Regions from separate parts of the Uliginosibacterium sp. TH139 genome, predicted to be linked through region 2. Evidence: predicted binding sites of a transcription regulator. Region 2 holds the regulator's gene; each other region holds the start of a gene.
What was found. The regulator sigma-54, encoded in region 2, starts transcription at its own class of promoters, with help from an activator protein. The targets are predictions, from matches to a motif close to TGGCACGCTTNCTGCTNA.

Region 1: C0V76_RS04855 (CmpA/NrtA family ABC transporter substrate-binding protein) is a predicted target of sigma-54. The motif match lies at 2,004-2,021, and genes of this name have one in related genera.
Region 3: nirB (nitrite reductase large subunit NirB) is a predicted target of sigma-54. The motif match lies at 1,073-1,090, and genes of this name have one in related genera.
Region 4: C0V76_RS07255 (DUF2126 domain-containing protein) is a predicted target of sigma-54. The motif match lies at 2,132-2,149, and genes of this name have one in related genera.

What each region holds. Positions count from the first base shown of each region.
Region 1 covers NZ_PKRR01000002.1:258,642-262,286, forward strand. The annotation lists gene rpsR (30S ribosomal protein S18) at 1-261, opposite strand, end outside; gene priB (primosomal replication protein N) at 264-572, opposite strand; gene rpsF (30S ribosomal protein S6) at 578-964, opposite strand; gene C0V76_RS04850 (ANTAR domain-containing response regulator) at 1,185-1,763, shown strand; gene C0V76_RS04855 (CmpA/NrtA family ABC transporter substrate-binding protein) at 2,153-3,412, shown strand; gene ntrB (nitrate ABC transporter permease) at 3,479-3,645, shown strand, end outside.
Region 2 covers NZ_PKRR01000001.1:763,682-767,326, reverse strand. The annotation lists gene C0V76_RS03565 (PTS sugar transporter subunit IIA) at 1-84, opposite strand, end outside; gene hpf (ribosome hibernation-promoting factor, HPF/YfiA family) at 220-549, opposite strand; gene C0V76_RS03555 (RNA polymerase factor sigma-54) at 568-2,076, opposite strand; gene lptB (LPS export ABC transporter ATP-binding protein) at 2,111-2,833, opposite strand; gene recX (recombination regulator RecX) at 2,814-3,278, opposite strand; gene recA (recombinase RecA) at 3,284-3,645, opposite strand, start outside.
Region 3 covers NZ_PKRR01000010.1:58,018-61,662, forward strand. The annotation lists gene C0V76_RS17795 (TRAP transporter large permease subunit) at 1-769, shown strand, start outside; gene nirB (nitrite reductase large subunit NirB) at 1,305-3,645, shown strand, end outside.
Region 4 covers NZ_PKRR01000003.1:48,841-52,485, forward strand. The annotation lists gene C0V76_RS07255 (DUF2126 domain-containing protein) at 1-2,096, opposite strand, end outside; gene folD (bifunctional methylenetetrahydrofolate dehydrogenase/methenyltetrahydrofolate cyclohydrolase FolD) at 2,363-3,241, shown strand; gene purE (5-(carboxyamino)imidazole ribonucleotide mutase) at 3,238-3,645, shown strand, end outside.

The DNA of each region.
Region 1 (3,645 bases), on a different contig from region 2:
GTCGGTGTAAGGCAGCAGCGCCAGGAAACGGGCGCGCTTGATCGCGGTCGACAGCTGACGCTGGTAGCCGGACTTGGTGCCGGTGATGCGTGCCGGCATGATCTTGCCGTGCTCGGTCACGAAATCCTTCAGGATTTCGGTGTCCTTGTAATCGATCTCTTCAATCTTTTCAGCGGAGAAACGGCAGAACTTGCGACGCTTGAACAAGCCACCGCCGCGATTGCCACCCTTCTTTTCGTCCTTCTTGGGCCTGAATGCCATGATTAATTTCCTTCCAACAATTCAAATGTTCTGATGTGCAGTACCGGAGCCCGGTTTCGGGCGCTCTTGGCAGCGAGAAAGCCTTCAATGGCGAGTCTGCTACCCGGTGCTACCACTTCGATCTGCTGTGCTGCGGGGCCGACAGCCCTGAGACTGAGTTCGCAGGAGACTTCACGTTCCGCACCGGCTTCCATCTGCCGGCTCTGATGTTCGATGCGTAATTCCAGCACCGGCACCCGGGCAGGCGTCCATCGCATAGCTTCTTTTGCGACCAGGACTCCGGAGATACGAACCGTGTTCTCTCCACTCACTCCGCTCAGGCTTCCGGTTGGGCAGCCTCGGGCTTGGCTTCTTCAGCGGCAGCCGGGGTCAGCGAACGGGACTTCTCTTCCTTCATCATCGGCGAAGGAGTCGTAACAGCCTTCTTCATCTTGATGGTGAGGTGACGCAGCACGGCGTCGTTGAACTTGAACGCGTGCTCAATTTCGTCGAGGGTCGGCTGATCCACTTCGATGTTCATCAGAACATAGTGAGCCTTGTGGATCTTCTGGATCGGGTAAGCCAGCTGACGGCGGCCCCAGTCTTCCAGACGATGGATCTGTCCATTGCGCGAAGCCACGACGGACTTGTAGCGCTCGATCATTGCGGGCACCTGCTCGCTCTGATCCGGATGGACGATGAAAACAATTTCGTAGTGTCGCATGCGGACTCCTTACGGGTTGAAAACAGCTCCCCGGCATGCGTACCGGTGGAGCAAGGGAACCCGCAATACTAGTGCAAAAAGGCGCCCAGAGCAAGCGAACCGGTCATTTCGCCCACAACGCCCAAAGACCATACTGAAAGGAGGCCTCAAGCGGCTTTCCATACGCAACCGTTCTTGCGTAATACTTCGCTCATAACACTGAAAACAGCCCTGCCCCAACATGCTCAAGATACTCGTCATCGACGAAATTCAGGAACGCGCCCTGGAGATCTGCGAGGGTCTGACCCGCGCCGGCCATATGGTCGCTGCGGTACTGCCTGATGCAATCGAACTCCACGACCGGGTGCAGCAGCTGCAGCCCGACGTAGTACTGATCAATACCGAATCTCCCAGCCGTGACACGCTGGAGAACCTCGCCGTGCTGGACCGCAAGATGCCACGCCCGGTGCTGATGTTTGCCGAAGACGATGCGGACGACGTCATTCGCCAGGCCATGCGTGCCGGCGTCTCTTCCTATGTAGTGGATGGCCTAGCCCCCGAGCGCCTGCAAAGCCTGCTCAAGGTTGCCACCCTGCGTTTCGAGGAATACCTGGCCTTGCGCCAGGAGCGCGATGAAGCCCAGCGCAAGCTCTCCGAACGCACCCTGGTCGATCGCGCCAAGGGCATCCTCATGAAATCCCGCAACATGAGCGAAGACGAGGCCTATCACGCCCTGAGGAAGCTGGCGATGGAGCGCGGCCGCAAGATCGGCGAAGTGGCAGAGCAGATCATCTCGGCAGCAGACCTGCTGCTCGGCTGACCCCACGCCCTGCCGTCCCTGCCCCACGACAGGCAAGACGGGGCCGCCCTGCACCAGGAAAAAGCCGTAGCACAAGCACTTCGCACAAACCATTTCATAAAAATGGTTTTTTGATTCGGATCAAACTGGTGCCTGAGCGCCATTCCGGCACATTCACAGTGCGTCATTTTTCCTGCCAGACCACTATCAAGAAGCGCTCCATAAACATCGAGGCCTTGTAGCGCAAGGATTTCAGGAATCTGGCACGCCCCATGCTAACTCTCCATTGAAGTCGAGCCAAAGATGGCTTGCATGGACAACGGCGTCCAGCCCTTCTGCCAAGTCGGCAGCAAGGAGCTGTGGCGCCGTTTTTCTTTTGGTGCCCTTCCAATTACCCCGGAGAGAGAATCATGACGGAGAAATACGATGCCAACCTCAGCCGACGCAGCTTCCTCAAGCAAGGTGCTGCCGTGAGCAGCGCCGCCGCCGTGGCCGCCAGCGGCCTGCTTCCCGCCACCAGCGCGTGGGCAGCAGGCAGCGACAAGCCAGAGCTCACTGAAGTCAATATCGGCTTCATTCCGCTGACCGACTGCTCCTCGGTAGTAATGGCAAGCGTGATGGGCTTCGACAAGAAATACGGCATCAAGATCAATCCGACCAAGGAAGCCTCTTGGGCTGGCGTGCGCGACAAGCTGGTCAACGGCGAACTGCACGCAGCGCACGTCCTCTACGGCCTGATCTACGGTGTGCATCTGGGCATCGGCGGCCCGAAGAAAGACATGGCCAACCTGATGACCCTTAACAACAATGGTCAGGCCATCTCGCTCTCGAACGAAATGCGCGACAAAGGCGCTATCGACGGACCTTCACTGGCCAAGCTGATTGCCAAGAAGGACAAGGAATACACCTTCGCCCAGACCTTCCCGACCGGTACCCATGCCATGTGGCTCTACTACTGGCTGGCTGCCAACGGCATCAATCCTATGAAGGACGTGAAGACCATCGTTGTGCCTCCTCCGCAAATGGTGGCCAACATGCGCGTGGGCAACATGGATGGCTTTTGCGTGGGCGAACCCTGGAACCAGCGCGCCATCATCGACAAGATCGGCTTTACCGCTACCACGACACAAGACATCTGGACTGATCACCCAGAGAAGATCCTCGGCACCACGGCCGAATTCGTGCAGAAATACCCAAACACGGCCCGTGCCATGATCTGCGCGATTCTCGAAGCCTCGATGTGGATCGACACCAGTGCTGCCAACCGCAGCAAGACTGCCGAAACCATCTCAGCCAAGGCTTACGTCAACACAGACACCGACGTAATCCGTAGCCGCATGATCGGCCAGTATGAAAACGGCCTCGGCAAGACCTGGTCGGAGAAGAACTACATGAAGTTCTACAACGACGGCACGGTGAACTTCCCCTACCTCTCCGATGGCATGTGGTTCCTCACCCAGCACAAGCGCTGGGGCTTGCTCAAGGGCGAAGTGGATTACCTGGGCGTGGCCAAGAAAATCAACCAGATCGAGCTCTACAAGCAGGCCGCTGCCATCGTCAAAGCGCCGATCCCGAAGTCCGACATGCGCAGCTCGAAACTCATCGACGGCGTGGTGTGGGACGGCAAGGATCCAAAGAAGTATGCCGAGAGTTTCAAGATCAAGGCCTGACAACCGGGCATTCTGAATCCAGTCAACGGGCGGGGCCCCAGCCCCGCCCGATCAGGAGTAACGATCATGAGTGCAGCCAGCCTGAGCCTTACCGCCAACAGCAGCAACCCGGCGCCCGCAGCCGAGCCCACAAGCCCCGCCAGGACGACAGAGAATCACATGACCAGTGCAGCCCCCGCCACCATCGCCGCGAGCAAGCCGGCGCCTAAAAACTACGCCGAGCCGATCGGCCG
Region 2 (3,645 bases):
GGCGGCGAACAAGCCGTCACGCGCGGAGGCCGCTACATCGACACGGATGCGCACGGGGTCAAGGATCTGCGAAATCAGGTTCATGAGTCTTTACAGCACAGCGGCGAGTCTCCGGACCGGAGCTCGCCGCTTTCTGGGTTTCAGAGCGGTTGAGGCAGAAGGCCTCAACCATCGCCGGCCGGACAATTCTGCCTGTCCAGACCGGCTGCGTCCAGCGCTTCAGCTGGCGCTCTCGGCGCCTTGCCGTTTCATCGATTCACGGTTGTGATCGCTGATCTTTTCCTTGTGCTTGAGAACCTGACGATCCAGCTTGTCTGCCAGCGCATCAATGGCGGCATACAGGTCGTCGTCTTCACTTTCCACGTGGATATCCTTGCCGCGCACGTGAACAGTCACCTCTGCTTTCTGCTTGAGTTTCTGTACCGAGAGGGTCACATGGGTCGCCGTAACATGATCGAAATGGCGAATCACCCGATCGAGCTTGGAAACCACATATTCGCGCAAAGCGGGAGTGACTTCCAGATGATGGCCGGTGATGTTGAGATTCATAAAACTACTCCTCTCCTGTTAGATCGACTTGCGCTGACTGACCGGCGGAATATTCAGCGACTCCCGGTATTTCGCAATCGTCCGGCGTGCCACCACGATACCCTGCTGGCCCAACAATTCGGCAATCCTGGCATCCGACAGGGGTTTTTTCCCGTCTTCGGCCGCGACCAGCTGGCGAATCAGCGCGCGTATCGCCGTTGCTGAACATGCACCACCGGTATCGGTGGAAACATGACTGCCAAAAAAGTATTTCAGTTCGAACACACCGCGGGGACTGGCCATGTACTTCTGGGTGGTCACCCGCGACACCGTTGACTCATGCAGCTCCAGCTCTTCGGCGATCTCCCTCAGGGTCAGCGGACGCATGGCCACTTCACCATGATCAAAGAACTGGCGCTGACGTTCGACGATGGCCTGCGAAACACGCAGGATGGTGTCGAATCGCTGCTGCACATTCTTGATCAGCCACTTGGCTTCCTGCAGCTGTCCCGACAAGGAACTACTTACGCCCCTGTTCTGTTGAAGTATATCGGCGTAGACCCGATGGATCCTGAGCCTCGGCATGGCCTCTGGATTGAGGCTTACCGTCCAGCCGCTACGTTGCTTGCGCACCACCACGTCCGGAATCACGTAGCGCGTTTCCATCGGTGCAAATTGAGCCCCCGGACGCGGATTCAAATGACAAATGAGTTCCTGAGCTGCGCGCAAGGCATCATCATTGCAGCCCAGGCGCCGCTTGAGGCGCGCGAAATCGCGCGCAGCCAGCAATTCCAGATTGCCGTCCGCGATCAGCATGGCGTGCTCGCGCGTGGCACTTTCCGGCAAAGCGCGAATCTGCAGGAGCAAACACTCCTGCAAGTTGCGAGCGCCGATGCCAGCGGGGTCAAGGTTCTGGACCTGATGCAAGGCAATGTTCAACTCATCGAGTTCTACTTCCCATTCGGCCGGAATCAGCGGCAGAAGTTCCTCGAGGTCCTGCAGCAACAAACCGTCGTCGTCCAGCGCTTCGATGATCAGCTGCACCAGCGCACGATCACGATCAACCAGCGGCATCAGGGCGACCTGCCCCAGCAGGTGATCCCGCAAGGAAGTAGCGGCGGCCTGGAATTCCTGAAAGTCGGAATCATCGTCGTCCCCACCGCCATTCCGCGAGGCGCCTTCCGTGCGCCATTCGGCAGCTTCGCCGATATCATCATCCGAAACGCTGTCGTAAGCCTCTCCGATGTTGTCCGGCATGTCCGTCACGCTCGGCGACTCGAAATCCTCATCGCCGGAGGATGAAGCAGAGGATTCGATGCGGTATTCCTCACCCGCCGTTGCCACACTGGCTTCGCCCGCCTCGACAGGGACGGGTCCATCACTTTCCTCGTCGCCGCCTTCACGCTCCAGCATCGGGTTTTCGAGCAGGATGCGTTCGATCTCCTGATTGAGTTCGAGCGTGGACAGCTGAAGCAGCTTGATGGATTGCTGCAACTGCGGGGTGAGTGCAAGTTGCTGGGAAAGGCGGAGCTGAAGCGAGGGTTTCATTCTTTACAGACGGGGAGGTGCGGAGCGGCCAAGCCTAGAGGCGGAAGTGTTCGCCAAGGTAAATCTGCCGTACCTGTTCATTCTGCACGATTTCTGCCGGTTTGCCGCCAGCCAGTACCTCACCCGCATTGATGATGTAGGCGTGATCGCAAATACCGAGGGTTTCGCGCACATTATGGTCGGTAATCAGCACGCCGATACCGCGCGCCTTGAGGTAACTGATGATTTTCTGGATATCAATCACTGCAATCGGATCAACGCCGGCAAAAGGCTCATCCAGCAGGATCAGACGCGGACGGGTGGCCAGCGCACGCGCGATTTCGACGCGGCGGCGCTCACCGCCGGACAAGGACATAGCGGTCGCTTCGCGCAAATGGCCGATGTTGAGTTCATCCAGCAGCTCATCCAGACGTTTTTCCATGTCTGCGCTGGAGAGCTTTTGCAACTCCAGCACCGCCATGATGTTCTCGGAGACCGTAAGTTTGCGGAACACCGAGTTTTCCTGCGGCAGATAGGAGAGCCCTTGGTGCGCCCGTTTGTGGATCGGCCAATGGGTGAGCTCGGTTCCATCGAGATGGATCTTGCCGCCATCGGCACGTACGAGGCCGACGATCATGTAGAAACAGGTGGTCTTGCCTGCGCCGTTCGGCCCCAGCAAGCCCACCACTTCGCCACTGCCAACCTCGAAGGACACGTCGTGCACTACGGTGCGTGCCTTGTAGCGTTTCTGCAGATTGCTAACCCTGAGCAGACTCATCCAGTGTTTCTTTCAAGAGTTTCCTGATGATGTCGACCGCAAACCCTCTGGTCTGCAGGAAGCGCGCCTGACGCGCCCACTCCCTGTGATCCTGCGGCAACACCCCGAATTTTTTCTGCCACACGCTGTGCGCGCGCATCAGTTCATCTTCCTGCAAAGCCTCGCCCATGGCGCCAGCTGCCGTCTCGCGATCCACACCCCGGTCATCCAGCTCACGACGGATGCGCGCGGCACCAAAGCGGCTGGCGCGCGATCTCACGAAACTCTCGGCAAAGCGCTCGTCAGACTGCAGACCTGTCTCTGCCATGCGATCCAGCACGGCTTCGACATCATCGTCGGCGCCGGCTCTTGCCGCCAGCTTGCGCCGCAGCTCCAGCCTCGAATGTTCGCGCGTGGCGAGCAGGCGCAAGGCTGTCGAGCTGAGCGAAGCGGCGGGCTTCTTCAAACAGCTTACTCCGCTTCAGCCACAGTAGGCATCACGGCAACCCCCACACTGGCACGCACCTTGTTTTCGATCTCGAGTGCCAGCGCCGGATTGGCACGCAGGAATTCACGTGCATTGTCCTTGCCCTGGCCGACCTTCTCACCGTTGTAGGCGTACCAGGCACCGCTCTTGTCGACGATTTTGTGATCGACGCCCATGTCGATCACTTCGCCTTCACGTGAAATGCCTTCGCCATAAAGAATGTCGAAGTGGGCTTCCTTGAAGGGAGGCGCAACTTTGTTCTTGACGACCTTGACCTTGGTTTCGGAGCCGACGACTTCGTCGCCACGCTTGATCGTGCCGGTGCGGCGAATATCCAGACGGACCG
Region 3 (3,645 bases), on a different contig from region 2:
GGTGCTTGTGCACCGCACCGTGAAGACCGTCACCATTGTGATGATCCTGATCGGCTTTGCTGCAGCCTTCGGCCAGATTCTCACCATCCTGTCGATCCCGGCAACCATCTCGGCCTTCTTCACAAGCCTCTCGGATAACCCGATCATCATCATGCTGGCCATCAACGTCCTGCTGCTGATCCTCGGCACGCTGATGGACATGGCCCCGCTGATCATGATCATGACCCCGATCCTGTACCCGGTTGTTGCCCCGCTCGGCATTCACCCGGTGCACTTCGGCATGATCATGATGGTGAACCTGGGGATCGGCCTGATCACCCCGCCGGTGGGCTCCGTGCTCTTCGTAGCGAGCGCTGTATCGGGGCGCAAGATGGAGCAGGTCACCAAGGCCATGGCCCCCTTCTTCGTTGCCCTGTTCGCCGTGTTGATGATGGTGACCTATCTGCCCCAGCTTTCGCTGTGGCTGCCTACCGCGGTAGGTGAGCTGAACGCAGCCCCGACGGTGGTGGACGATGCTGGCAAGACCGCCAAGGGTCAGCCGGTGAAGATCGAGGTGCTGAAGAACGACTCCGACAAGGAGAACAATCCGCTCATGATCGAAGAAACCAAGGTGCTGGAAGGCCAGGGCACGGTGGATTTCGACGAGAACGGTATTGTCACCTTCACCCCGGCCGCCGACTTCGCCGGCACCGCCGTGGTCCAGTACCAGGTGACGGACTTCCTCGGCGGCAGCACCAAGGGCAAGATCACGATCACGGTTGCCCCCTGATCGATCCCCGCTAAACCCGGCTGCGGCCGGGCAGTGCCCAAAAGCAAAACCCCCGGTCTCCGGGGGTTTTGCTTTTGGGTGAAGCACATTCCGCTACCGCCTGCTTGCGTCAGGCACAGCATCTCGCGACACCTGGGCTCACCAGCCCGCCCACAGCAATCAACTTTCTTGTGCAGCTGAGCGCGCGCACCACTCCCAAACCAATGCAGCACAGCTGCCCTATCGCACTACTTCAGTGCTGCGCAGTTTCAAACGCATCTCCTGCCCTATCTCAAACCATTGAAAGATAAAGCCCTTTGCATCTGGCACAAATGCTGCTAGCGATCATGCGTCCGCCTGCAACGTAGTAGCGGACATATTGCCTCCGCCAACGACGGCGAAATCCGGGCCTCTCTCTTTATCGAGAGTCAGAAGCCCGGTTATTCCAACCCGACAAAGCGCCGCGTTCTGCGGGGGCCTTCATGTACGTGCCGCTTCAAAGCCTGGCACGCGATGATTTGCACAAGCCTCCGAAGCCGGTCGTGCGAGATTCAACATGAAGATAGTCATTATCGGCCACGGCATGGTGGGCCATAAATTCCTGGAAGAACTGCATCAGCTCCAGGTGCCGGATATCGAAGTCACCGTCCTGTGCGAAGAGCCCAGGCCAGCCTACGACCGGGTTCATCTTTCTGAATTCTTCGCCGGCAAGAGCGCTGAAGACTTGTCGCTGGTTGAGGAAGGCTTCTTCAAACGCAGCGGTTTCTCGCTGCGCCTCGCGGCCCGGGCCGTTGCCATCGACCGTCACAATCGCACCGTCACCACGCTCGACGGTGAGCTGCTGCCCTACGACAGGCTGATTCTCGCTTCGGGCTCCACACCTTTCGTACCACCGGTACCCGGGCGCGAGCGGGCGCATTGTTTCGTCTATCGCACCATTGAAGATCTGCAGGCCATGCAGGCCAGCGGTGCGCAATCGCGCGTCGGGGTGGTGATCGGTGGTGGTCTGCTGGGGCTTGAATGCGCCAAGGCTCTGCGCGATCTGGGTCTGGAAACGCATGTCGTGGAGTTTGCGCCGCGCTTGATGGCGGTACAGGTCGACGAAGGCGGCGGACGCGTCTTGCGCGCCAAGATCGAGGCGCTGGGCGTACATGTGCATACCAGCCGCAACACGCTGGAGATCGTTGAGGGCGAGCATGCCCGGCACCGCATGAACTTCTCGGATGGCAGCTCGCTGGAGACGGACATGATCGTGTTTTCGGCCGGCATCCGCCCCCGCGACGAGCTCGCCCGGCAGTGCCAGCTGGAGATCGGCCCGCGCGGTGGCGTGGCGATCGATAGCGTGTGCCGCACCAGTGATCCGGCCATCTTTGCGATCGGCGAGTGTGCGGCCTGGAATGAACAGGTCTTTGGCCTGGTGGCGCCCGGCTACGACATGGCCCGCGTGGCGGCCCGCTATATCGCCGGCCAGGAACAGGTGGCCTTCGTGGGCGCCGACATGAGCACCAAGCTCAAACTGATGGGCGTCGATGTTGCCAGCATCGGGGATGCCCATGGCAAGACGCCGGACTGTCGCAGCTACCAGTACGTGGATGAACGCCGTCAGGTCTACAAGAAGATCGTGGTCAGCGAAGATGGCAAGCAGTTGCTCGGTGCCGTACTGGTGGGCAATGCCGACGAATACGGCACGCTGCTGCAGATGGCGCTCAATGGCATCACGCTGCCCGCCGATCCGGAATTCCTGATCCTCCCCTCGAGTGATGGCAAGGCCAAGCCCGGCCTCGGCGTGGAGGCCCTGCCGGAAACCGCCCAGATCTGCTCCTGCAACAACGTCAGCAAAGGGCAGATCTGTGCAGCCGTAGCTGCGGGAGCCTGCAGCATCGGCGAACTCAAGGCCTGCACCAAGGCCGGCGCCACCTGTGGCGGCTGCGTACCGCTGGTCACCCAGGTAATGAAAGCCGAAATGGCTCGCCTCGGCATGGCCGTCAACAACCACCTTTGCGAGCACTTCCCGCACTCCCGTCAGGAGCTCTACCACCTGGTCCGGGTCGGCCAGATCAAATCCTTTGGCGAACTTCTGGCCCGCCACGGCAAGGGGCTGGGCTGCGACATCTGCAAGCCTGCCGCCGCCAATATCCTGGCTTCGTGCTGGAACGATTTTGTGCTCCAGCCCGAGCTGGCCAGCCTGCAGGACAGCAATGACTACTATCTGGGCAACATCCAGAAAGACGGCAGCTATTCCGTTGTACCGCGCATGCCTGGCGGCGAGGTAACGCCTGACGGCCTGATCGCCGTGGGACAGGTCGCCAAGAAATACGGCCTCTATACCAAAATCACCGGGGGACAGCGCGTCGACCTCTTCGGGGCCCGTGTCGAGCAACTACCCCTGATCTGGGAAGAGTTGATCGAAGCCGGCTTTGAATCCGGTCATGCCTACGGCAAGTCCCTGCGCACGGTGAAAAGCTGCGTCGGCTCGACCTGGTGCCGCTACGGTGTCGATGACAGTGTCGGGCTCGCAGTGGAACTGGAGAACCGCTACAAGGGCCTGCGCGCGCCGCACAAGATCAAATTTGGCGTCTCTGGCTGTACACGTGAATGCGCCGAAGCCCAAGGCAAGGACGTAGGCATCATAGCCACAGACAAGGGCTGGAACCTCTATGTATGCGGCAACGGCGGCATGAAGCCGCGTCACGCCGAATTGATCGCTTCCGACCTGACAAAGGCCGAGCTGCTCCGCCTGATCGATCGCTTCCTGATGTTCTACGTGCGCACGGCAGACCGCCTGCAACGCACCAGCACCTGGCGCGAAAACCTCGAAGGCGGCCTGGCGTATTTGAAGGAAGTGCTGATCAAGGACTCCCTCGGCATTGCTGCCGAGCTTGAAGCCCAGATGCAGC
Region 4 (3,645 bases), on a different contig from region 2:
TAGAGATGGGTGGTCTGCTCGACCAGCTCGCCCCAGGAGGCCACCGGATGCACATTGACCTCGATCACGCCCGGATCCGGCGTCACCCGCAGCACCTGCAGACGGGCATCCCTGGGCGGCTCGTACCCCTCCAGCACCACCGGCAACTGCATCGCCTCGGCAGTGGCTTCGATGGCGGCCACCACTTCCAGATAATCCTCCAGCAAGGCGGTGGGCGGCATGAAGAGATAGAGCTTGCCCTCGCGTGGCTGGGCGCACATGGCGGTGCGGGTGACCCAGCCGGCAGACTCGAAGGCCTCCGGGTGGCGCTCGCAGGCCGCGTCACCATTGCCACGCCCGCCGGCACCGGCCAGACCGACCGGAGCAATCTCGCGCCGCACCAGTTCCTGATGGCGCAGGGCAGCATACGAGGGCAAGGGAGGCTGGCGTTGCAAGGGGTCAGACTGGTGCAGCCAGGGATAATCCGCCGCACGGGTCCACGGCTGGCCATCCAGCGGCAGGCGATAACCCAGCGGTGAATCGCCGGGGATCAGGTAGCAGCGCTCATCGCGCAGGAACCACGGCCCGCTCTGCCAGTGTGTACCGGCCGAGTTGCGCGCGATCGGCAGCACCCAGCCCACCGTCTTGTCCAGGCCCTGGCTGAATACCTTGCGCAGGCGCTCACGCTCGAGCGGATCCTCCAGACGCGCATCGAAGGGATCGACGTTGGCTGGCAGCTTGCGCTCACGCCACAGGTAGTACCAGACATCTTCGAAGGCCGGGAAAGCGAACTTCGGCGCCAGCCCGAGCCGCTCGGCCACACCGCGCAGGAAGTCGCCCGCCTGAGCGTCAGTGACGGCGTGGTCTTGCTGCTCATCGGCAAACAGTGCCGGATTGGTCCACAGCGGCTCACCATCCTTGCGCCAGTAAAGGTTCAGCGACCAGCGCGGGAGCTGCTCACCCGGATACCACTTGCCCTGGCCAAAGTGCTGCAACCCATGCGGCGCGTACTTCGCCTTCAGCTTGGCCAGCAGCTCGGCAGACAGGCCACGCTTGGTCGGGCCCATCGCATCGGTATTCCACTCGGCGCCATCGCGGTCATCCACCGACACGAAGGTCGGCTCGCCGCCCTGGGTGAGGCGCACGTCATGGGCCAGCAGATCGTCGTCGATGCGCTCGCCCAGCGCGACGATGGCCGCCCACTCGTCCTCGGTATAAGGCTTGGTGACCCGCGGCGCTTCCCAGATGCGATCAACGCGCATGTGGTGCTCGAACTCGACCTTGCACTTTTCCAGTCCGCCCTCGATCGGCGCGGCGGACGAAGGCTCCGGCGAGCAGGCCAGCGGGATGTGGCCCTCTCCGGCAAGCAGGCCCGAGGTCGGGTCAAAACCGATCCAGCCCGCACCGGGCAGATAAACCTCGCACCAGGCATGCAGGTCGGTGAAGTCCACTTCCGTGCCGGAAGGCCCATCGAGCGACTTCACATCCGGCTTCAGCTGGATCAGGTAGCCGGACACAAAACGCGCGGCAAGGCCCAGGTGGCGCAAGAGCTGCACCAGCAGCCAGGCCGAGTCACGGCAGGAGCCAGAAGCCTTCGCCAGCGTCTCTTCCGGTGTCTGCACGCCGGGCTCCATGCGCACCAGATACTTGATGTCACTCTGCAGACGCTGGTTCAGCGCAACGAGAAAATCGATGGTTGGCGTCTTCTCGCGCGGCACCGAGTCCAGCAGCGTCTTGAAGCGTTTTTCGAGTGGCAGTTTGAGTAGATAGGGCGCCAGCTCGGTCTCGAGGCCTGGGTTGTAGGCAAAGGGATAGGCCATTGCCTCGGGCTCGAGGAAGAAATCGAAGGGGTTCAGCACCGCCATCTCGACGACCAGATCCACCTCGACGCGGAACTCACGGGTTTTCTCCGGGAACACCAGGCGCGCCAGATAGTTCGATTGCGGATCCTGCTGCCAGTTGATGAAGTGGCCCTCGGGGGTCACCCGCAGCGAATACGACAACACCCGCGTGCGCGAATGCGGCGCCGGGCGCAAACGCACGATCTGCGGGCCAAGGCTGATCGGCTTGTCGTAGCGGTAATGCGTGACGTGATTCAGCGCAACATGGATCGACATCGGTTTCTTTCTGTTGGGATCGGGGCTGAGAGATCTTAGCAATTAGCGTGCAATGCCCTATTCATGGGAATTGCAGGCCTTTGCACACAGTGCCGGCACCAAGCACGGGCACACATCCAACCCGGCATGCTGCATGGCACCAAAGCAGCGCATGAATCCTGCCAAGGCCTTGTTGCAGAAAATCACGCCCCGGATCCGCCCCGGCACATTCCGCGAACTCCACCTCGGCGCTATAATTGCCGGTTTTTCAAAAGCTTAGGCCCACCATGACTGCTCGCAACATCGATGGCGTCGCTCTCTCGGCGCAAGTGCGCGGTGAAATCGCCCAGCGCGCCGCTGAACTCACTGCCCAGGGCGTGCAGCCCAGCCTCGCCGTGATCCTCGTCGGCGGCGACCCGGCCTCGGCCGTGTATGTGCGCAACAAGGTGGCCGGCTGCGAAAAGGCTGGCATCCGTTCGCTCAAGTTCGAATACCCGGCCGACGTGGCTCCGGAAGAAGTCTTCGCCAAGATTGCCGAACTCAATGCCGACGCCTCGGTGCACGGCATCCTGGTGCAACTGCCGCTGCCCAAGCAGTTTGACGAAGACAAGGTGCTCGAAGCCATCTCGCCGGAAAAAGACGTGGATGGTTTCCATGCCGAGAACTTCGGCCTGCTGCTGCAAGGCCGCAAGAGTTTCTACCCGTGCACGCCCTGGGGCGTGATGAAGATGCTGGACTCCGAAAACGTCCAGATCAAGGGCGCGGAAGCCGTCGTCATCGGCCGCTCCAACATCGTCGGCAAGCCGATGGCGGTGATGCTGCTCTCACGCGGCGCCACCGTCACCGTGTGCCACTCGCAGACCAAGGATCTGGCTTTCCACACCAAACGTGCCGACATCGTTGTCGCCGCCGTGGGCCGCCCGAACTTCCTCAAGGGCGACATGATCAAGCCCGGCGCGGTGGTGATCGACGTGGGCATCAACCGCCTCACCGAAGGCCCCAACGCCGGCAAGCTGTGCGGCGATGTGGAGTTCGACACAGCTCGTGAAGTGGCCTCACTGATCACCCCGGTGCCCGGCGGCGTCGGCCCGATGACCATCACCATGCTGCTGGCCAACACCGTGGAGTCGGCCCAGCGCGCCCTTGAAGCAAAGAACGCACAATGAGCGAACAGACCCCTGTTATCGGCATCGTCATGGGCTCCAACTCCGATTGGCCCACCATGCAGGCTGCCGCCAAAGTCCTCAAGGAATTCGGCATCCCCTATGAAGCCCGCGTGGTGTCTGCCCACCGCACCCCGGACCTGATGTTCGAATACGCCGAAGCCGCGCGTGGCCGCGGTCTCAAGGCCATCATCGCCGGTGCCGGCGGCGCCGCCCACCTGCCCGGCATGCTGGCCGCGAAGACCAGCGTGCCGGTGCTGGGCGTACCGGTGCAAAGCAAAGCGCTTTCGGGCGTCGATTCGCTGCACTCCATCGTGCAGATGCCCAAGGGCATCCCGGTGGCCACCTTCGCCATCGGTGAAGCCGGCGCGGCCAATGCCGGCCTCTTCGCAGTGGCCATGCTGGCC